Regions from separate parts of the Streptomyces sp. NPDC020875 genome, predicted to be linked through region 2. Evidence: riboswitches for the same ligand, from Rfam matches in the RefSeq annotation. Region 2 holds a riboswitch; each other region holds the start of a gene.
What was found. Region 2 has a riboswitch for cobalamin ahead of AB0G74_RS15520 (ABC transporter substrate-binding protein). Riboswitches for the same ligand answer to the same signal wherever they lie in the genome.

Region 1 (7,431 bases), on a different contig from region 2:
TCCGGCTCCAGCCGGGACCGCAGGATCTGGATCTTCGACTGGGCACGGGGGGTGACCAGCCGGTCCTCGACGCCGTGGCCGCCCATGTTCAGGCGCGGGGCGGAGTCCAGCCGTACGACCTCGGTATCGGCGCCCTCGAAGAGCGATCCGACCGGCAGAGAGAGCACCTGGCAGAGGGTGACCAGGGACGTCACGCTCGGGGAGGTCTCGTCCCGCTCGACCCGGCTGAGGAATCCCCTGGTCAGCCCGGTGGCGGCGGCCACCTGCTCGATGGTGAGGCCCTGAGCCTTGCGGCAGGCCCGCAGCCGCGCTCCGACCCGGACCGGATCGCCGGACGGCGTCGGGTGCAGCGCTTTCATCGAAGACCTCGCGTCGTTCGTCCGATTTTCGGACGACTCTTGACAGAGTGGTCGCCCGAAGCAAACACTACCCGGAATGCAAGTTGCCTAATAAGCATTATTTGTTGTGTATAGGTAACTTCCCTTCCGCACCTCCGCACCAGATCCGAGGTTCCGATGAACGCCGTCGAACCCCCGAGGCCCCCGGTCGGCCCCCCTGACGCGAGTCTCAGCCCCCGCTACGCGGGGATCGCGACCTTCGCGCGGCTGCCCCGCCTCGAAGACGTCCCACGGGCCGATATCGCCGTCGTCGGCGTGCCCTTCGACAGCGGGGTCAGCTACCGGCCCGGCGCCCGGTTCGGGCCCGCGCACATCCGCGAGGCGTCCCGGCTGCTGCGGCCGTACAACCCGGCGCAGGACGTGGAACCCTTCGCCGCCCAGCAGATCGCCGACGCGGGCGACATCTCCGCCAATCCGTTCAGCCTCGACGAGGCCGTCGCCCAGATCGAACGGGCCGCGACCGAGCTGACCGCGGACGGCACCCGGCTGCTGACCCTCGGCGGCGACCACACCATCGCCCTGCCGCTGCTGCGCGCGGTCGCGCGGCACCACGGCCCGGTGGCGGTCCTCCACTTCGACGCCCACCTCGACACCTGGGACACGTACTTCGGCGCCCCCGTCACCCACGGCACCCCGTTCCGGCGCGCGTCCGAGGAGGGGCTGATCGACCGGACCGCCAGCCTGCACGTGGGCACCCGCGGCCCGCTGTACTCGCGTCAGGACCTGCGGGACGACGAACGTCTCGGCTTCGCCGTGATCTCCAGCCCGGAGATCGAGGAGGAGGGCCTGCCCCGGGCGATCGAGCGGATGCTCGCCCGCCTCGGTGACCGGCCCGTCTATCTCTCCGTCGACATCGATGTCCTCGACCCGGCGCACGCCCCCGGCACCGGGACCCCCGAGGCGGGCGGACTGACCAGCCGCGAACTGCTCGCGATGATCCGCGCCCTGCGCGCCACCCGGCTGGTCGGCGCCGATGTGGTCGAGGTGTCCCCCGCCTACGACCACGCCCAGCTCACGGCCGTCGCCGCCGCTCACACCGGCTACGAGATCCTCTCGGCGATGACGCCGGACCACCTGCCCCGCCCGGCCGACCGGCCGCACGAGCGTTAGGGGAAGGCCATGACCTTCTCGGACACCGCGACCCAGCGCGACTCCGCCATCGAACAGCACTCCATCGACTATGTGCCCTCGTCCGAGCGGCACGGCAAGGTCTGGCACCAGGGACCGTTCTGGTTCACCGGCAACTTCGTCCTGCCGACGATGGTCGCCGGGTTCGTCGGCGCCTCCATGGGGCTGAGCGTCTGGTACAGCGTGCTGGCCATCGTGCTCGGCGTCGGCGCCGGAACGTTCTTCATGGCCTTCCACGCCAACCAGGGCCCCCGGATGGGCCTGCCCCAGATGATCCAGTCCCGGGCGCAGTTCGGCAGCCGGGGCTCGACCGTGCCGTTCGCGGCGACCGTCTTCGTCTATGTGGGCTTCCTGGTCTTCGACACGGTCCTCGCCGAGCAGGGCCTCGGGCTGCTGCTGCCGGGCGGCGAGTACTTCTGGTACCCGGTACTGATCGCGGTCTCCATCGTGATCGCCGTCGTCGGGCACGACCTGCTCCACTTCGTCCAGCGCTGGCTGACGTATCTGCTGGTCGTGGTGTTCGCGGTACTGACCGTGGTGGCGATCGTCCACTTCGGCGGCGAGCCGACCCCGGCCGATGTGCCCGCGGCCACCGCGGGCTGGGACCTGACCGCCTTCCTGGTGCAGTTCTCCCTCGCCGCCGGATACAACATCAGCTACTCGGTCTACGTCTCCGACTACACCCGCTACCTCCCGGCGAAGGTGCCCGCGAAGAAGCTGATCACCGCGGTCTACGCGGGCGCCGCGTTCTCCGCCGTCTGGCTGATGTCGCTCGGCGCGATCCTCGCCAGCTATCTGCCGGACCCCGACCCCATCATCGCCCTGCGCGAGGTCGGCGATCTGCTCTTCCCGGGCTTCGGTCTGATCGTCGTCATGGCCTCGGTGCTGGCGCTGATCTCCATCATGGGCGTCAACGCGTACGGCGCGATGCTCACCGGCGCCAGCGCGCTGGACGGCTTCCGCAAGGTGCGGCCGACCGTCCGGCTGCGGATCGTCGGACTGGTCGTGGTCGGGATCGTGTCGCTGGTGGTCGCCCTGCTGATCCCGGACGACTACATCGGCAGCTTCAACAACTTCGTGCTGATGATGCTGTACTTCCTGGTCCCGTGGACGGCGGTGAACCTGGTCGACTTCTACTTCGTCCGCCGGGGCAAGTACGCCATCGCCGAGATCCTCAAGCCGGACGGCATCTACGGCCGCTGGGCCTGGCGCGGGGTCGCCGCCTACATCATCGGTTTCATCTCGATGGTCCCCTTCTTCTCGACCAGCTTCTACGTCGGCCCGGTCGCGGACGCCCTCGGCGGCGCGGACTTCTCCTTCGCCGTCGGACTGACCGTCTCCGGCGTGCTGTATCTGCTGTTCTCCCGGAACCTGGATCATGAGGCGGAGGCCGCCGCCCGCGCGGCGAGCGAGATCGAGCTGGAGGGAGCCGCCCGATGAGCGTGCCCGCACACCGCCCCGCCGACACCACCGGCACCGCTGACACCGGTGCCGCCGGAACCACCGGAGCGACCGGGAGCACGGCCGGAGGGGCCGGGGCCGGAACCGGCGGCCCCGGGGCGGTGTCCGCGAGCACGGTCACGGTCGCCGTCTGCCAGATCGCGCCGCGGGTCGGCGACCCCGAGGGGAACCGGCGGCGGATCCGTACCGCGATCGGGACGGCGGCGGACCGCGGCGCCCGCGTCGTCGTCCTGCCCGAGCTGGCGAACACCGGCTACGTCTTCACCGGCCCGGACGAACTCCGGTCCGTCGCGGAGCCGTCCGACGGCCCCACGATCAGGGAGTGGGAGGCGCTGGCCGCCCGGCACGACCTGGTCGTCGTCGGCGGCTTCGCGGAGCGCGGCGAGCACGGCGCGGTCCACAACTCCGCCGCCCTCGTCGACCGGACCGGGCTGCGCGCCACGTACCGCAAGGCTCATCTGTGGAACGGCGAGAAGACCTGGGGCTTCACCCCGGGGGACGGGCCGCCGCCGGTCGTCGACACGCCGTACGGCCGGATCGGGTTCATGGTCTGCTACGACCTGGAGTTCCCCGAGTGGGTACGGCTGGCGGCGCTCGACGGCGCCGAACTGCTCTGCGGCCCGGTCAACTGGCCGCTGTACCCGAGGCCGGAGGGCGAGCGGCCGGGTGAGATCGTCCGCGTCCAGGCCGACGCGGCCGTCAACCGGATGTTCGTCGCCGTCGCCGACCGGACCGGCACCGAACGGGGCCAGGACTGGCTCGGCGGCAGTGCGATCATCGACGCCGACGGCTACCCCGTGACACCACTGCGCCTCGGCGAGGAGGCGGTCCTCACGGCGGCCCTCCCCCTCGCCGACGCCAGGGACAAGGCCATCAGTGAACTGAACGACGTCCACGCGGACCGGCGTCCGGCGCTGTACGGACGTACCCGGGAGGAGCCGTCATGACCACCACCGTCGCCGTCGTCCAGCAGCCGCCCGCCCTGCTCGACCTGGACGAGTCGCTGCGGCGCGCCGCGGCCCACATCGCCGACGGCGCGCGGGCGGGCGCCGATCTCGTGGTCTTCCCCGAGACATGGCTGACCTGCTACCCGGCCTGGGTGTTCGGCCTCGCGGGGTGGCGGGACGCCGAGGCCAGACGCTGGTACGCCCGGCTGCTGGAGCAGAGCCCGGTACTCGACCCCGGGGGCGACGACGCCCTCGCCCCGGTCCGGGCCGCCGCCCGGGAGCACGGGGTGACGGTGGTCCTCGGCCTCAACGAGCGGGCCGCGCCCGCCTCCGGCTCCCTCTACAACTCCCTGCTGACGATCGGCCCGGACGGCGGCACCCTCAATGTGCACCGCAAGCTGACGCCCACCCACACCGAGCGGATCGTCTGGGCGCCCGGCGACGGGGCGGGACTGCGGGTCGTCGACACCCCGGCGGGCCGGGTGGGGTCGCTGGTCTGCTGGGAGCACTTCCATCCGCTGGCCCGGCACTCCCTGCACGCGCAGCACGAGGAGATCCATGTCGCGGCCTGGCCCGACATGCCGGAGAGCCATGTGATCGCGGCCCGCTCGTACGCGCTGGAGGGCCGCTGCTTCGTGGTCTCGGCCGGACTGGTGCTCTCCACCGACGACGTCCCCGCCGATCTGCTCCCCGCCTACCGGGCCGGGGTCGGTCCGGACGCGCCCGAGGACGGTCTGCTCTTCACCGGGGGTTCGAGTGTCGCGGGCCCGGACGGCTCCTGGGTGATGCCACCGGTCTACGGCGAGGCGCGGCTGCTCACGGCGACCCTGGACACCGCCGGGCGGTACGGGGAGACCCTGGACCTCGATGTCGCCGGGCACTACGGCCGCCCCGACGTCTTCTCCCTCTCCGTCGACCGGACCCGGCGCGACAGCGGGGTCGACTTCACGGACTGAGGGCGCCCGGGGCCACGGGACGCGGGGATCACGGGGACGGGGGAGGTCCGGCTGCCGGACCTCCCCTGACAGTGTGCCCGGCGGCACCGTAAGCTGACCGGCGCAGCTGGTTCGCCCCGTCAGCCGGACGGGAGCGTCGTAAGAGGGAACCCGGTGGGAATCCGGGACTGCCCCGCAGCGGTGAGCGGGAACGACCGCCGTCATACGCACTGGGCCCGGCCGGGTCTGGGAAGCGACGGCCAGTAGGTGTCCGCCGGGAATCCGGTGGATGTGCCCGCGAGTCCGAAGACCTGCCCGTTGCCCGCACGCGGACGATTCCGCGCGCGGACATCCCGGTGACCTCGTGGGCGGGTCGGCGTACGAACCAGCGGTGATCCGCGCCGAACCGGCGCGCCGGCACCGCCGGTACGTCACTCCTTCGCAGCCTCGTCCCGTCGCCGGGATCTCAGGGATTCATCTCGTGAAGGAGATCTCCGTGACATCGAAGTCCGCAGCCGCGGCGGCCCGGGCCACCGTGTACGGCTACCCCCGGCAGGGGCGGAACCGGGAGCTGAAGAAGGCGGTCGAGGGCTACTGGAAGGGCCGGACCACCGCCGACGCCCTCCGGGCCACCGCCGCCGAGCTGCGCGCCGCCAACTGGCGCGAACTCGCCGAAGCCGGTATCGACGAGGTCCCCACCGGTGACTTCTCGTACTACGACCACGTCCTCGACACCACCGTGATGGTGGGCGCGATCCCGGCCCGGCACCGTACGGCCTTCGCCGACGACCCGCTCGACGGCTACTTCGCCATGGCCCGCGGCACCCAGGACGTGGCGCCGCTGGAGATGACCAAGTGGTTCGACACCAACTACCACTACCTGGTGCCGGAGCTGGGGCCCGACACGGTGTTCACCGCCGACTTCGGACGGCAGGTCGCGGAGCTGACCGAGGCGCTGGCCCTCGGCCTGACGGCCCGGCCCGTGCTGGTCGGCCCGGTGACCTATCTGCTGCTCGCCAAGCCCGCGCCCGGGGTGGCCGGGAACTTCGATCCGCTGACCCTGCTGGACCGGCTGCTCCCCGTCTACGCGGAGGTCCTGGCCGACCTGCGGGCGGCGGGCGCCGACTGGGTCCAGCTGGACGAGCCCGCCCTCGTCCAGGACCGTACCCCGGCCGAACTCGACGCCGTCGCCCGCGCCTACCGCGATCTCGGCGCCCTGACGGACCGTCCGAAACTGCTGGTCGCCTCCTATTTCGACCGGCTCGGCCGGGCCCTGCCCGTACTCGCCGCCTCGCCGGTCGAAGGGCTCGCCCTCGACTTCACCGAGCACGCGGGCGCCCAGCTGGGCGAGCTGGCCGCCGTCGGCGGACTGCCCGGGAAGCGCCTGGTCGCGGGCGTCGTCAACGGCCGCAATATCTGGATCAACGATCTGGAGAAGTCGCTGGCCACCCTGGGCACCCTGCTCGGCCTGGCCGACCGGGTCGACGTCGCCGCCTCCTCGTCCCTGCTGCACGTCCCGCTGGACGCGGCCCTCGAACGCGACATCGACCCGCAGGTCCTGCGCTGGCTCGCGTTCGCCCGGCAGAAGACGGCCGAGATCGTCACCCTCGCCAAGGGCCTGAGCCGGGGCACCGACACCATCACGGGCGAACTGGCCGCGAACCGGGCCGCGCTGGCCTCCCGCGCGAACTCCCCCATCACTCGCGACACGGCCGTCCGCGCCCGTACCTCGGCGGTCACCGGCGCGGACACCCGCCGGTCGCAGCGGTACGGCGAACGGACCGTCGCCCAGCGCACCCGGCTCGGCCTGCCGCCGCTGCCGACCACCACCATCGGATCCTTCCCGCAGACCGGCGAACTGCGGACGGCCCGCGCCGACCTGCGCGCCGGACGGCTCGACACCGCCGCCTACGAGGTACGCATCAGGGCCGAGATCGCCGAGGTCGTCGCCTTCCAGGAGAAGACCGGTATCGATGTCTTGGTCCACGGCGAACCCGAACGCAACGACATGGTCCAGTACTTCGCCGAACGGCTCACCGGCTACCTCGCCACCCGGAACGGCTGGGTCCAGTCCTACGGCACCCGCTATGTCCGCCCGCCGGTCCTCGCCGGGGACATCTCCCGCCCGGCACCGATGACCGTCCGCTGGACCTCCTACGCCCAGAGCCTCACCGACCGCCCCGTCAAGGGCATGCTCACCGGCCCCGTCACCATGCTGGCCTGGTCCTTCGTCCGCGACGACCAGCCCCTCGCGGACACCGCCCGCCAGGTCGCCCTCGCCCTGCGCGACGAGGTCAACGACCTGGAGGCGGCCGGAACCGCCGTCATCCAGGTCGACGAACCCGCCCTCCGCGAAACCCTCCCCCTGCGCTCCGCCGACCACGCCGGCTATCTGGCCTGGGCGACGGAGGCGTTCCGCCTGACGACCTCAGGCGTCGCACCGGGCACCCAGATCCACACCCATATGTGCTACGCCGAGTTCGGCGACATCGTCCAGGCCATCGACGACCTCGACGCCGATGTCATCAGCCTGGAGGCCGCCCGCTCCCATATGCAGGTCGC
Region 2 (7,431 bases):
CCCGGGATGACCGAGGAGGAGACCCGCGCGGCCTCCTCCGAGTTCCGCCGCTACACCGAGAACGATCTGCGCGCGGGCAAACGGGCCAACGCGCTCGCCGTCGTCCGGGCCCTGGACGGGCTGGAGCCGGGCGGCGACTCCGCCGCCGTACTGAAGCTGCCGCCCGACGACTGCCGCTACTGGCTGGGCGCTCTCAACGACCTGCGGCTGACCATCGGCACCCGGCTGGAGGTCTCCGACGAGGACGACGCGGGCGAGACGGGCCTCTACCGCCTGCCGGACGACGATCCGCGCAAGCCGATGGTGATGGCCTACCTCTGGCTGGGGGTCCTCCAGGAGACCCTGGTCGAGACGCTGCTGCCCTGAGGCGGCCGAGCGGCTGTCCGGCTGTCCGGCTGTCCGGCTGAGCGCGCCGGGCGGGCCGGTTCCGGCTCTCGGGCCGCGGCGGTCCGGTTCCGTACGCCGTCCGGGGCCGGGCCTCTCCTGTCCCGGCCGGCCGCCGGGGCACCCTCGGCCCCTCCTCCCGTCCGTCCGTTCGGTTGTTCGCTCAACGGACGCTCAAATCCGAATAACGATCGCGTGACATCCCCGAGGTGGTTTACCCCTCGGGGAGTCTTTTGTCCGGTTCTATATGTGGGATAAGGCACAAGAAGCCGGATCGATCTTTGTCGCAACCGTGATAGATCTTCACGACCGCCAGGGGCGCCACCCATGCCCCTGGAGGCGCTTGAGCCGGCGGATCGCCGGTGGCACTCCATCCATATCCGGGGGGATCAGGAACTGGTCCGCGGTCGCTCGCCGAGAGGCGGGGCGCGCGGATCGGCATGGAGAGAAGGGCGCAGCAGCTTATGACCTCGGTGCAGGTCGACGACAGCAAGGACGGGCCGGGCAAGCCGGCCGGAGCCCCGGCGGCCACCGCCGAGGACCAGGGCTACCACCGGGCACTCGGGGCCCGGCAGATCCAGATGATCGCCATCGGCGGAGCCATCGGGACCGGGCTCTTCCTCGGGGCCGGAAAGGGCATCTCCAAGGCCGGGCCGAGCCTCATCCTCGCCTACGCCATCGCGGGCGTGGTCATCTTCTTCATCATGCGGGCCCTCGGCGAACTGCTGATGTACCGCCCGGTCTCGGGTTCGTTCTCGGAGTACGCGCGCGAGTTCGTCGGCCCCTTCGCGGGCTTCGCCACCGGCTGGACGTACTGGCTGTTCTGGGTCGTCACCGGGATGACCGAGGTCACCGCGGCGGCCGAGTACATGACGTACTGGTTCGACATCCCGCAGTGGGTCTCGGCGCTCGGCTTCACGATCGTGCTCTACCTCGCCAATCTGATCTCGGTGAAGATCTTCGGCGAGCTGGAGTTCTGGTTCTCCATGATCAAGGTGACCGCCATCGTCGGCATGATCCTGATCTGCGCCGGAATCATCACCCTCGGCTTCAGCGACGCCGGTGACACCGCCTCCTTCTCCCTGCTCTGGAGCGACGGCGGCTTCTTCCCCAAGGGCCTCGGCGGCACGCTGATGACCCTCCAGATCGTGATGTTCGCCTTCCTCGCGGTCGAGCTGGTCGGCGTCACCGCCGGAGAGTCGAAGGACCCGGAGAAGAACCTCCCCAAGGCCATCAACACCGTGCCGTGGCGGATCGCCGTCTTCTACGTCGGCGCCCTGATCATGATCCTCTCGGTGGTCTCCTGGACCAACTTCCAGCCGGGCGTCTCGCCGTTCGTGGCCGCGTTCGACCAGATGGGCCTCCAGATCGGTGCGGGCATCGTCAACTTCGTGGTCCTCACCGCGGCCCTGTCGTCCTGCAACTCCGGGATGTACTCCACCGGCCGGATGCTCCGCGACCTGGCGCTCAACAGCCAGGGGCCCAAGCTCTTCACCCGGCTGACCAAGCACGGCACCCCGCTGATCGGCACCACCTTCTCCGCCGGGCTGATGCTGATCGGCGTCTGGATCAACTACCAGTGGCCCGGCGACGCCTTCCACAAGATCGTCTCCTTCGCCACCATCTCCGGTATGTGGGCCTGGATCATGATCCTGGTGAGCCATATCCGCTACCGGGCCAAGGTCGCCCGGGGCGAGGTCGCCGAGTCCTCCTTCAAGGCCCCCGGCGCGCCGTGGACCAGCTGGTTCGCCCTCTCCTTCATCGGACTGGTGATCGTGCTGATGGGGATCGACAAGGACGCCAGGATCTCGTTGTACGTGGCCCCGGTCTGGGCCCTGGTGCTGCTGGTCTCGTATCTCGTCCTGCGGTCCAAGAACCCGGAGGGCGCGGCCTTCGCCAAGCGCTGACGGCGCCGCCCGCCACCGGCCGCCCGACCGCACCGGTCACCGGCCGCCCGGCCCCTCCGAGGGCCGGGCCCTTGATCGGCAGCGGGCGGGGAACTGCCTGCCTCCCCGCCCGGCTGTCCGAATCGCGAGACGGGCCGGTCCGTACCTCGGCACGGTACGGACCGGCCCTTCCGCCATCCGGACGACCCCCGCTTATCCTGATCCGCATGCTGACCCTGACCCAGGACCTCTACGACCGGATCGTCGCGCACGCCAGGGCCGACCACCCCGACGAGGCGTGCGGCGTGGTCGCCGGCCCCGAGGGCAGCGACCGGCCGGAACGATTCATCCCGATGCTCAACGCGGCCCGCTCGCCCACGTTCTACGAGTTCGACTCCGGTGATCTGCTGAAGCTCTACCGCGAGATGGACGACAACGACGAGGAGCCGGTGATCGTCTACCACTCGCACACCGCGACCGAGGCGTACCCCTCCCGGACCGACATCACCTACGCCAACGAGCCCGGCGCGCACTACGTCCTGGTCTCCACGGCCGACTCCGACGCGGCCGGACCGTTCCAGTTCCGGTCCTTCCGGATCGTCGCCGGAGAGGTCACGGAGGAGGAGGTCCGGGTAGTAGAGGCATACTGACCCGGCAGCTTCAATTCCATACGGGGCGGTGGGACCCAGGAAGCCGGTGTGAATCCGGCGCGGTCCCGCCACTGTTACCGGTCGTTGACACGTGCCCTCGGGCGCGTGGCGACGGCTGTCAGCCAGGAACTGACCCATCGCCCTCTTCCACCACCCAGGGGACGCGGAAATCCCCGGAGGAGGCCGTCAGCATGTCCCGACGCACGTCAGGGCGCCGTTCCGCCCGCCGCCGTACCCTCATAGCCGGTACGGCCGCCGCACTGCTCCCGATCGTCCTGACCGCCTGCGGCGGCTCGGACTCCGGTTCCGGTTCGGGCTCGGGTTCGGGTTCGGGGAAGTCCGGGGCCACGGCCGCCGGATTCCCGTACACCGTCGACAACTGCGGTGTGAAGACCACCTACAAGGCGCCCCCGAAGCGGGCCGTCACCATGAACCAGCACGTCACCGAGATCATGCTGGAGCTGGGCCTGGAGAAGTCCCTGGTCGGCACCGCCTACCTGGACGACCAGGTGCTGCCCCGCTACGCGGAGGCGTACAAGTCGGTGCCGGTGATCGCCAAGGAGTACCCCTCCAAGGAGAAGCTCCTCGCCGCCAACCCGGACTTCGTCTACGGCGGCTACGCCAGCGCCTTCGAGGCCAAGGACGGCCGCACCCGCGACGAGCTGAAGAAGTCCGGTATCGACTCCCGGCTCAATCTGGAGTACTGCACCGAGAAGCGGACCGGCCTCGACGACGTCTACCGCGAGATCGAGGAGGTCGGCCGGACCTTCGGCGTCCGCGACCGGGCCGAGAAGTGGATCGCCGCGTCCCGGGCGACGGTCGCGAAGACCGAGGCGGAGTTGAAGAAGACCACCTCCGAGCCGGTGCCCGTATTCGTCTACGACAGCGGCGACAAGACCGCGTTCACCGTCGGCGGCAAGGGCATCGGCAATGAGCTGATCGCCCGCGCGGGCGGCCGGAACGTCTTCGCCGACATTCCCAAGAGCTTCGGCGACGCGACCTGGGAGCAGGTCGTGGCCCGTAAGCCCGAGGTGATCGTGATCTACGACTACGGCGCCACCAGCCTCGCCCAGAAGAAGCGGCGGCTGCTGGAGGACCCTGCGCTGAAGGACGTCCCGGCGATCAAGAACAAGAAGTTCGCCGTACTGCCGCTCTCGGACGCGGTCGTGGGCGTCCGCGCCCCGGACGCGATCGCCAAGCTGGCCCCCCAGCTCGCCCGATGACGACCCCGACGGACGGCCGGCGGGCGGTGCCGGGCCCCGGCACCGCGCCCGGGTCCGGTACCGGCGGGGCCGACGCGAAGAGTGCCGAGGGGTCCGGGGACGAGCCGGGGCGCCGGATGGTGTTCCGCAAGGGCGCCACGGCGGTCGCCCCGGTCCCCGCCGGGACCGGGCGCCCCGACGCGCCGGGTGCCCCCGGTACGCCCTCCCGGCTGCGGTTCGGGGCCGTCCTGGCCGGGTTGCTGGCCGCCCTGGCGGCGGCCGTCCTCGCGGCCCTCGGGCTGGGCTCCGTACGCATCCCGACCGGCGAGGTCGTCGCGGCGCTGCTGCCGGGTGCCGAGCCCAGCCCGTTCCGGACGATCGTGCTGGACGTCCGGCTGCCCCGGGTCCTGCTCGGTATCGTCGTCGGCGCCGGGCTCGGCGTCGTCGGCGCGGTCCTCCAGGCCCTGGTCCGCAACCGGCTCGCCGACCCCTTCCTGCTCGGGATCTCCTCCGGGGCGTCCACCGGGGCGGTCGTCGTCCTGGTCCTCGGCATCGGCGCGACCACCGCCGTCGCCCTGCCCGCCGGTGCCTTCATCGGCGCCTTCGCGGCGCTCGTCCTCGTCTACGGACTGGCCCGGCACGGCGGCTCGATGACCGGGACCCGGCTGGTCCTCGCCGGGGTCACCATCAGCTATGTCTTCACGGCGCTGACCACCCTCGTCCTGGTCGCCTCGTCCCGCCCCGAGCACTTCCGCGAGGCCCTGTACTGGTCGCTCGGCGGGCTCGGCAGCGCCCGCTGGGACACGGTCTGGCTGCCCGCCGCCGTGGTCGGCCTGCTGCTGCCGCTGCTGCTGGCCCTGGCCCGCCCGCTGGACCTGCTGCTGGTGGGGGAGGAGGGCGCGACCGTGCTCGGTCTGGACGTCGCCCGGTTCCGGGCCGCCGTCTTCGTCCTGGTCTCCCTGGTCACCTCGGTCCTCGTCGCGGCCAGCGGCGCGGTCGGCTTCATCGGCCTGATGGTCCCGCACGCGGCCCGGCTGCTGGTCGGCGCCGCCCACCGGGCCCTGCTCCCGGTGGCCGCGCTGATCGGCGCGGTCGCGCTGGTCGTCGCCGACCTCGGGGCCCGTACCGTCGCCGCGCCCCAGGACGTCCCCGTCGGGGTGCTGACGGCGCTGATCGGCGGCCCGCTGTTCCTGTGGCTGATGCGCCGCCGCCCGGTCGACGGCACCGAAGGAGGCCGGACGTGATCCCGACCGCGACCCAGGGCGGGGCCCTGACCGCGACCACGGCGAAGGCCCCGGCCGAGAGCCCGGCCACGACCGGCGCCGGACCCGGTGCCCGCGGGCCCGGCCCGGCCGAACTGCGGGTACGCGGGCTCTCGTACACCACCCCGGAGGGCCGCCCGCTCCTCGAAGGCGCCGACCTCGACCTCCGCCCCGGCGAGACCACCGGCCTCGTCGGCCCCAACGGCAGCGGCAAGACGACCCTGCTGCGCTGTGTCTACGGCACCCTGCGCCCCACCGCCGGGACCATCACCGTCGACGGCGCCGATCTGCTCGCCATGGGCCCCAAGGACCGGGCCCGGCGGGTCGCGACCGTACCGCAGGAGAACCGGCCCGAGTTCGAACTCACCGTCCGCGAGATCGTGCTGATGGGCCGGGCCCCGCACAAGCGCTTCTGGGAGCCCGACAGCGCCGCCGACGGCCGGGCGGCCGACGAGGCCATGGCCCGGCTCGGCATCACCGAGCTGGCCGGGCGGGCCTTCCCGTCGCTCTCCGGCGGGGAGCGGCAGCGCGCCCTGGTCGCCCGCGCCCTGCTCCAGGACCCGGCGCTGCTCGTCCTCGACGAGCCGACCAACCATCTCGACATCCGGTACCAGCTGGAGATCCTCGGCCTGGTACGGGAGTTGGGCACCACCAACCTGCTCGCCCTGCACGACCTCAACCTGGCCGCGTACTACTGCGACCGGATCCATGTCCTGCACGGCGGCCGGATCGTCGCCGCCGGGCCGCCCGCCGAGGTCCTCACGGCCGAGCTGCTGGCCGAGGTGTACCAGGTCACGGCCGAGGTGGCGGTCCACCCGAGGACGGGCGCCCCCACCATCACCTACCTCCCGCCGGGGCTTCCGTAGGACCCGCGCGACGCCCGTACGGACAAGCTGTCCGTACGGGCGTCCGCAGGGTGTCCGCAGGGTGTCCGCGGGGTCTCCGTACAGCCGTTCACGGGGTCTCCGAGGGACCGTCCGGTGGCCGGAGAAGACCATTCGTCCGACAGGTGAGCACTGTCCGTCCGGCATACGAGATGCTATTCCGAACCCCGGATCGGGAATCGTTACGATGACCGCATGGTTCTCCACGACATGAGCGACAAGACGCGGAGCGGTGCCGTACTGCTCGTCGCGCGGCTCCATGTCGACCTGTGCCGTCTCGCCAGCGCGATGTGTACCTGAGCGTGTCCTGATCCGTGCCCTGAGCCCGTTCCGCGTTCCGAGCACCGCCGGACGATTCGTCCGGAACATCCGATCCACCGCCCTCGGCGCGGGGGCCGAGCCGCGCCCCCGCCTCTTCGACTGTCGACTGGAGTCCACCCCATGGCCATCGAGGTCCGCATTCCGACCATCCTCCGCACCTACACCGGCGGCGAGAAGGCCGTCCAGGCCGACGGCGCGACGCTCGCCGAACTCTTCGCCGACCTGGAGACCCGGCACACGGGCATCGAGGCCCGGATCGTGGACAAGGAGAACGGCGACCAGCTGCGCCGCTTCGTGAACGTCTACCTCAACGACGAGGACGTCCGCTTCATCGACGGCATCGCCACCAAGGTCTCCGACGGCGACAGCGTCACCATCCTCCCGGCGGTCGCCGGCGGAATGCGCTGACCCACGATGCGTTACGACTCCCCGCTCGCGGCCGTCGGCAATACGCCGCTGGTCCGGCTGGCCCGGCTGTCCCCCTCCGACGACGTCCGGATCTGGGCGAAACTGGAGGACCGCAACCCCACCGGCTCGATCAAGGACCGCCCGGCGCTCCATATGATCGAGCAGGCGGAGAAGGACGGCCGGCTCACCCCCGGCTGCACGATCCTGGAACCCACCTCGGGCAATACCGGCATCTCCCTGGCGATGGCGGCCCGCCTCAAGGGCTACCGCATCGTCTGCGTCATGCCGGAGAACACCAGCCAGGAGCGTCGTGAACTGCTCGCGATGTGGGGAGCCGAGATCATCTCGTCACCGGCGGCCGGCGGTTCCAACACCGCCGTCCGCGTGGCGAAGGAGCTGGCGGAGCAGCACCCGGACTGGGTGATGCTCTACCA
Region 3 (7,431 bases), on a different contig from region 2:
CCCGCAGTACGTCATGGGCCTTCAACAGCCCCGCCGCCAGCGGCGTACGGCCCCCGGTCGGCAGCCGGTCGAGCCGGGCCGCCGCCGCGTCCACCGAACTCGTCGGCGGCAGCGCCAGCTCCGCCTCCCGGCCCCGGAACGTCACCAGACCGACCTTGTCCCGGCGCTGATAGGCGTCCAGCAGCAGCGACAGCACCGCGCCCTTGACCGCGCCCATCCGCTGCCGCGCCGCCATCGACCCCGAGGCGTCCACCACGAACAGCACCAGATTGGACTCCCGGCCCTCGCGCACCGACTGCCGCAGATCGTCCCGGCGCACCACCAGACCCGGCCCGCCCCGCCCCCGGGCCCGCTGATGCGGCGCCGCCGCCCGTATCGTCGCCGCCAGATGCAGGGTGCCCAGAGCGCCCCGGGGACGACGCGAACCCGTCGTCCGGCCGTGCTCCGCCCGCGCCCGGGACCTGCGGCCCGCGGCCCCGTCGCCCGTACCGGGCACGGTCAGCGCCTTCGTACGGAACGGCTCACCGGCGGCCACCGGCCGCCGCTCACCGCCGCCACTGCCCGGCGCCGCGCCCGCACCGGCCTCCTGGGGCGCGGTCTCGCCCCCCGGCGGGGCGTCCCGCCCGTCGGAGCCGTCGGAGCCGTCGGAGCTGTCGGGCCCACTTCGCTCGACGCCCGGTTCGTCCCCGGAGCGCGGCGGAGGCGGGGCACCGCCACCGCCGTCGGGACCGCCCCCGTCCGGACCGCCGCCGTCGGGCCCTTCACCGCCGGGATCCGGCTCGTCCTCCGGGCCGTCGCCCTGATCGGCGAACTCGTCCAGCGTCCGGTCGAGTTTCTCCTCGTCCAGACCGGGCGCGTCGAACGGATTCCGCCGCCGCCGGTGCGGCAGCGCCAGCAGGGCCGCCTGCCGGACGTCCTCCTCCAGCACGTCCTCCCGGCCCGCCCACGCCGCCAGCGCCGTCGCCGTCCGGGCCATCACGATGTCCGCCCGCATCCCGTCGACCTCGAACGCCGCACAGGTCGCGGCGATCTGCCGGAGCACCCCGTCCCCCAGCCGGACCCCGGGCAGCAGCGCCCGGGCGGCCGCGATCCGCCCCCGCAGCGCCTCCTCCTCGCCCGCCCAGCGGGCGGCGAAGGCCACCGGATCGTCGTCGAACGCCAGCCTCCGCCGGACGACCTCCACCCGCTGCTCCGGCTCCCGGGACGCGGTCACCTCCACCGTCAGCCCGAACCGGTCGAGCAGCTGCGGACGCAGCTCGCCCTCCTCCGGATTCATCGTCCCCACCAGCAGGAAACGGGCCGCGTGCCGCACCGAGACGCCCTCGCGCTCCACATACGAGGCGCCCATCGCCGCCGCGTCCAGCAGCACATCCACCAGATGGTCGTGGAGGAGGTTCACCTCGTCCACGTAGAGGATGCCGCGGTGCGCGTCGGCGAGCAGTCCTGGCTCGAAGGACTTCACGCCCTCCGCCAGGGCCCGCTCGATGTCGAGCGCGCCCACCAGCCGGTCCTCGGAGGCGCCCACCGGCAACTCCACCATCCGCGCGGGCCGCTCCCCGCCGGGACCCGACTCGTGCGGCCCGTCCGGGCAGTCCGGGTAGGGGTCCCGGGGATCGCAGGAGAACCGGCACCCCGGCACCACCGCGACCGACGGCAGCAGCGCCGCCAGCGCCCGGACCGCGGTGGACTTCGCGGTCCCCTTCTCGCCGCGCACCAGCACTCCGCCGACCCGCGGCGAGACCGCGTTCAGCAACAGGGCCAGCCGTAGATCGTCCTGGCCGACGAGGGCCGTGAACGGATAGGGCGTCGTGCTCATGCCTCCCCCTCCGGGTCGTTGTCCGCTTCCGAGTCGGCCCAGTCGGCCGTGCGGTCCGTCTTGTCTGTACCGCCTGTACCGCCCGCGCCGGGTATGCCGACCGGGTCGTCCGTGGCGCTCCGCCGACGCGACGGCGCCGACTCCTCGTCCGGTACGGCGGACCCCGGAGCCCGGACCTCGCCGCCACCCGACTCCGGCTCCGGGTCCGCTCCAGTGGGCGAGGAGCCGTCCGGAACCGGGTCCGGCGCGCCCGGCGGCACGAACGGCAGGCCCGGGGGCGGCCCCGACTCGATCAGCCGGAGCAGCCCGTCCGTATCGGCGTGCTCCTCGATCAACTCGCCCAGCCGGTCCAGCTGCTCCTCGCGCAGCGCGTCGAACGAGGTGTCCGGCGCCGGGACGAAACGTCGCCCCGCCGCCTCGGCCACCCGGCGCAGAAACGCCCGGCGGAAGCCGTCGCTCTCCAGCGACCCGTGCCAGTGGGTGCCCCACACCGCCCCGACCCGGCAGCCGTCGAGAAACGGCTCACCCCCGAGGACCTCGGCCACCCCGTGATGGATCTCGTATCCCTCGACGGGCTCCCCGAGCGCCGAACCCGACGGCCGGGCCAGCGTCTTGGCGGCGGCGAACCGCACCCGGACCGGGAGCAGCCCCAGCCCCTCCACCGTCCCGGCCCGGGACTCGACGTCGTCCTCGATCAGCTCGCCGAGGAGCTGGAAACCACCGCAGATCCCCAGCACCGGCCGCCCCTCGGCGGCCCGGCGCGACAACGCGTCCGCCAGCCCCCGGCGGCGCAGCCAGTCCAGCGCCCTGACCGTGCCCCGGGTGCCCGGCACGACCACCAGATCGGCGTCCACCAGCTCCTCGGGCCGGTCCACGAACCGGACCACCACACCGGGCTCGGCGGCCAGCGCGTCGACATCGGTGAAGTTCGACATCAGGGGCACCGCGCAGACCGCGACCCGCAGGATCTCCTCGCCCACCGGCGGCGCAACCAGCGACTCCCGGACCGCGCCCCGCAGGGACACCCGCAGCCCGTCCTCCTCGTCGATACCCAGCCCGTGGGCGTACGGCAGCACCCCGTAGAACGGGCGGCCCGTCACCGACGTCAGCATGTCGAGCCCCGGCCGCAGCAGCCCCGCGTCCCCCCGGAACTTGTTGATCAGATACCCCGCCACCAGCCGCTGGTCCACCGCGTCCAGCAGGGCCGTCGTACCGAAGAAGGAGGCGAAGACCCCACCGCGGTCGATGTCGCCGACCACCAGCACCGGCAGCTCGGCCGCCCGGGCCACGCCCATGTTCACCAGATCCGTACGGCGCAGATTGATCTCGGCCGGACTGCCCGCCCCCTCGCAGATCACGGCGTCATACGTGCCCCGCAGCTCCTCCAGGCACTCCAGCACCGTGGTCAGCAGCTCGGAGCGCCGCCCGCCGGAACCGAAATACCCCCGGGCGCTCATCTCGCCGACGGCTCTGCCCAGCAGGACCACCTGGCTCGTCCGGTCGCCCCCCGGCTTCAGCAGCACCGGATTCATCAGGGCCGTCGGTTCGATCCGGGCCGCCCGCGCCTGCATCGCCTGGGCCCGGCCGATCTCGGCACCGTCCCGGGTCACGAACGAGTTCAGCGACATGTTCTGCCCCTTGAACGGGGCGACCTTCACCCCGCGGCCCGCCAGCCAGCGGCAGATCCCCGCGGTGACCACGCTCTTGCCCGCGTCCGACGTCGTCCCGGCGACCAGCAGCCCGCCGCCGCGCTTCCGCCCGGCCATCGCCGCCACCCCCTTCCGTCCTGCCCGATGCCTCCGAAGAGGCCCTGCCGATAAGTCGTGCCGTCGTCCCCGGGGACAGCGGCCGTCCGTCCGCCGCGCGTCCCGGATCTCATGTTGGACCCCGCCCGGAAATCCCGTCGGGCCCTGTGGACCGACGCCCGGTCGCGGAGAAAACCGTCACCCGCCCCGGGCAACCATCGCCCGCCCGGACGCCGTTCCGGATGTCGTGAGCCGTCGCCCCGCCGCCCTCCCGGCGATCAGCCGCCCCGCGACACATACCCCCAGCGCCAGCGCGCTCACCCGCCGCGACAGCCGTACCGCCCGCTCGATGTCCCCGACGGCGACCCGCCGGGCCCCGCCGTTCAGCACGGCCCGGTGCTCGACCCGGCCGCCGTACGCCAGCGTGCCGCCGAGCCGGACACCCAGCGCGCCCGCGAACGACGCCTCGACCGGGCCCGCGTTGGGGCTGGGATGCCGGTGGGCGTCCGCCCGCCAGGCCCGTACGGCACCCCGGGCGTCCCCGCCCGCGACCACGGCGAGCGCCGCCGTCAGCCGGGCCCCCGGGGCGCCCACCAGGTCGTCCAGCCGGGCCGACGCCCAGCCGAACCGGCGGTAACGGGGCGAACGGTGCCCCACCATCGCGTCCAGGGTGTTGACCGCGCGGAATCCGACCAGACCCGGCACTCCCGCCACCGCGCCCCACACCAGGGCGCCGACCACGGCGTCCGAGGTGTTCTCGGCGACGGACTCGACCACGGCCCGGGCGATTTCCGGCCCGTCCAGCGCCTGGGGATCACGACCGCAGAGATGGGGCAGCCGCTCCCGGGCGGCGTCGAGGTCCCCGGCGGTCAGCGCCGCGCCCACCGCCCCGGCCTCCCGAGCCAGCGACGTACCCCCGACGACGGCCCAGGTGGCGGCGGCGGTCAGGGCCACTGCGGCGGCGGGCTCCCGGCGCGCGGCCCGGGCCGCCACGGCCGCGACGGCGGCGGCGCCGCCCGCGCACCCGGCGGTGTACAGCGCGCCCCAGCCCCGGTGGTCACGCCACAGCAGCCGCTCGGCCGCGCCCGCGGCCCGCCCGAAGGCGGCGACGGGATGGCCCCGGCGGGGGTCGCCCAGCAGTAGATCGCCGAGGAGACCGGCGGTGGCGCCGATGGCGAAGACCCGGTCGGCTCGCATCGCTCAGCGCCCGGGGGAGCCGTAGCAGGCGGCAGCGGCGCGGGAGGTGTCCCGGCCGTCCGGCTGATCCCCGAAGGAGCCGGAGGAACGGGAAGAACCGGAAGGACTGTAAGAGCCGGAGGAACCGGGAGAACCGGGAGAACCGGAAGCGCCGGGGGACCCGGGTGCGGCCCCGCGAGCGGGGGCCGTGACGATGCCGCGCATGGCGAATTGTCCTCACTCAGGGTGTCCGCGCCCTGGTTCGACGTGAAACGGCGGCGAGAGTTCCTGGCTCCCGGGGATGTGCTCCCCGGTGACAGTGGCGGGACCGCGCCGGATTCGCACCGGCTTCCTCTGCTGCCTCCGTAGTGGCCCCGGCAGTCCACCACGGGGTGAGAAGGGCCGTCAACTCGCCCCTGACCTGCGACGGAGCAGTGTGCGCAGGGCCACATCCGGTGGTTGCGGCCGGGATGACGGCCGGGAATACGGAGAGCCGGGTCCGACCCGTCGGGGGGTCGGACCCGGCTCTCCGCGGCCGTGCGGACGGCCGGGGCCCGAGCTGATCGCGGAGGACCAGGGGGCCGGGGTGCTGACGGTGATCAGCGGGATCAGCAGGTCAGGAGCGACCCGCGGTGATCAGGTGACGATCAGATAGATCCCGTACCCCACCGCCACCGTGCAGAGCACGAAGCAGGCGTAGGCGCCGGTACGGGCGAGGGGCGCGGAGCCGCCGTTGGCCGCCGCGGCCTCCTGCTTGGTCAGGCCGATGACTCCCAGGGCGAACAGGCCCACGAGGAGGACGGTGCCGACGAGGCTGACACCGAAGACGGAGCCGAGGGCTTCCCAGTCGATTTTCATGGTGATACGTCCTTACACCGCGGCCGGGCTGGCCGGACCGGTCTCGGGGGCCGACGGCGCGGAAGAAGGGGTGGCGGAGGGGATGGTGGTCTTCAGCTCGCCGTCGTCGATCACACCGGCGGGCGGCGGGGTGACGGCGGCCATGGCGGTGGTGACGACGCCGGGGGACTCCTGGCCGTCGCCGGAGGCGCCGGTGCCGGTGGTGTCGTCCTCGTCGTCGTTCACGTCGTTCACATTGGTGTGGTCGACGACCTGGCGGCGCGAGACGATCCAGATCGCGGCGGAGGAGGCCACGAGGAAGACCGCCACGGCGGCGACGCCCCAGTCACCCTGCTTGGTGACGAACTCGGAGGCCGCGGCGACCAGACCGGCGGCCGGAAGGGTCAGACCCCAGGCGACGAACATCCGGGTGGCGGTGGACCAGCGGACCACGCCGCCCTTGCGGCCCAGACCGGCGCCCATCACGGCACCGGAGCAGGAGTGCGTGGTGGAGAGGGAGAAGCCGAGGTTCGAGGAGGCCAGGATGACCGTCGCGGCGCTGGTCTGGGCGGCGAAGCCCTGCTGCGGCTGGAGGTCGGTCAGGCCCTTGCCCATGGTGCGGATGATGCGCCAGCCACCGAGGTACGTACCGAGGGCGATGGCCACACCGGCGGAGACGATGACCCACATCGGAGGGTTGGAGCCGGGGGCGAGGATGTCGCCGGCGACCAGGGCCAGGGTGATGACACCCATGGTCTTCTGGGCGTCGTTGGTGCCGTGCGCCAGGGAGACCAGACCCGCGGACGCGATCTGACCCGCCTTGTACCCCTTGTCGGTGCTCTTGAGATCGGTGTTGCGGCCGATCCGGTACGTCAGCCGGGTGCCGATGTAGCCGGCGAGGCCGGCGACCAGCGGAGCGGCGATGGCCGGGATCAGGACCTTGGTGATCACCGTGCCGCCGTTGACCGAGCTGAAGCCGACGGAGGCGACGGTCGCGCCGATCAGACCGCCCATCAGGGCGTGCGACGAGCTGGACGGTAGTCCGACCAGCCAGGTCAGCAGATTCCAGAGGATGGCGCCGACGAGCGCCGCGAAGATGACTTCTGGGGTGATGCCTGCCTCGTCGACGATGCCACTGGAGATCGTCTTGGCGACCTCCACCGACAGGAAAGCGCCGACGAGGTTGAGCACGGCGGACATGGCCACCGCGGTCTTGGGCTTCATGGCGCCGGTCGAGATGGTCGTCGCCATCGCGTTGGCGGTGTCATGGAAACCGTTCGTGAAATCGAACACGAGAGCCGTCACGATCACTATCGCGAGCAGCAGCGTGATGTGTTCCATTTACCCAGGCAATCTTTGGAGGTCAGTGGCTCGCCGAAGGTAAGTAACCTGGGTGAACGGAAGGTGAACTGGGACCGGCTTGGGGGTGTATCCAAGCGGTTCTCGGCATTCCGCTTCGACTTTCGGGGGGCCTTCCGGAGGGGTGACCGCCGGTATGGCGGGCCCTCTCCGGGTGGAAAGCCTCATTCGTCCGATCTTGTGGTGATATGCATCACGGGTGCTCTGTCCCGCCGCCGCCCCGGCTGACAGGATCGCACCCATGACCGAACCGACCGTACGCGCGCCCGACGGCGCTCTCGAACACACCTGGCGGCAGCTGGTCGAAACGGCCCGCAGAACGGCCGCCGAAGGGCTGGTCGTGGGGACCTCGGGCAATGTCTCGGCCCGGGTCGGGCCGCTGATCCTCGTCACCCCCAGCGGAGTGCCGTACGACCGGCTCACGGAGCGTGATCTCACCGCCGTCGATCTCGGCGGACGCCAGGTGATCGGCGAGCTGAGGCCGACGAGCGAGCTGCC

Region 1: another riboswitch for cobalamin. It lies ahead of metE (5-methyltetrahydropteroyltriglutamate--homocysteine S-methyltransferase); the one in region 2 lies ahead of AB0G74_RS15520 (ABC transporter substrate-binding protein).
Region 3: another riboswitch for cobalamin. It lies ahead of AB0G74_RS21930 (cobalamin biosynthesis protein); the one in region 2 lies ahead of AB0G74_RS15520 (ABC transporter substrate-binding protein).

What each region holds. Positions count from the first base shown of each region.
Region 1 is NZ_JBFADP010000041.1:18,833-26,263, reverse strand. Features, by position in the region: gene AB0G74_RS23235 (helix-turn-helix domain-containing protein) at 1-359, opposite strand, end outside; gene speB (agmatinase) at 516-1,508, shown strand; gene AB0G74_RS23225 (cytosine permease) at 1,518-2,966, shown strand; gene AB0G74_RS23220 (nitrilase family protein) at 2,963-3,934, shown strand; gene AB0G74_RS23215 (carbon-nitrogen hydrolase family protein) at 3,931-4,890, shown strand; cobalamin riboswitch at 5,030-5,182, shown strand; gene metE (5-methyltetrahydropteroyltriglutamate--homocysteine S-methyltransferase) at 5,366-7,431, shown strand, end outside.
Region 2 is NZ_JBFADP010000023.1:35,497-42,927, forward strand. Features, by position in the region: gene AB0G74_RS15505 (DUF2017 domain-containing protein) at 1-366, shown strand, start outside; gene AB0G74_RS15510 (amino acid permease) at 849-2,291, shown strand; gene AB0G74_RS15515 (M67 family metallopeptidase) at 2,498-2,920, shown strand; cobalamin riboswitch at 2,926-3,073, shown strand; gene AB0G74_RS15520 (ABC transporter substrate-binding protein) at 3,112-4,143, shown strand; gene AB0G74_RS15525 (iron ABC transporter permease) at 4,140-5,366, shown strand; gene AB0G74_RS15530 (ABC transporter ATP-binding protein) at 5,480-6,250, shown strand; gene AB0G74_RS15535 (putative leader peptide) at 6,464-6,568, shown strand; gene AB0G74_RS15540 (MoaD/ThiS family protein) at 6,710-6,997, shown strand; gene AB0G74_RS15545 (cysteine synthase) at 7,004-7,431, shown strand, end outside.
Region 3 is NZ_JBFADP010000037.1:82,505-89,935, forward strand. Features, by position in the region: gene AB0G74_RS21920 (putative cobaltochelatase) at 1-1,816, opposite strand, end outside; gene AB0G74_RS21925 (cobyric acid synthase) at 1,813-3,582, opposite strand; gene AB0G74_RS21930 (cobalamin biosynthesis protein) at 3,760-4,758, opposite strand; cobalamin riboswitch at 4,997-5,139, opposite strand; gene AB0G74_RS21935 (hypothetical protein) at 5,374-5,595, opposite strand; gene AB0G74_RS21940 (inorganic phosphate transporter) at 5,608-6,915, opposite strand; gene AB0G74_RS21945 (class II aldolase/adducin family protein) at 7,175-7,431, shown strand, end outside.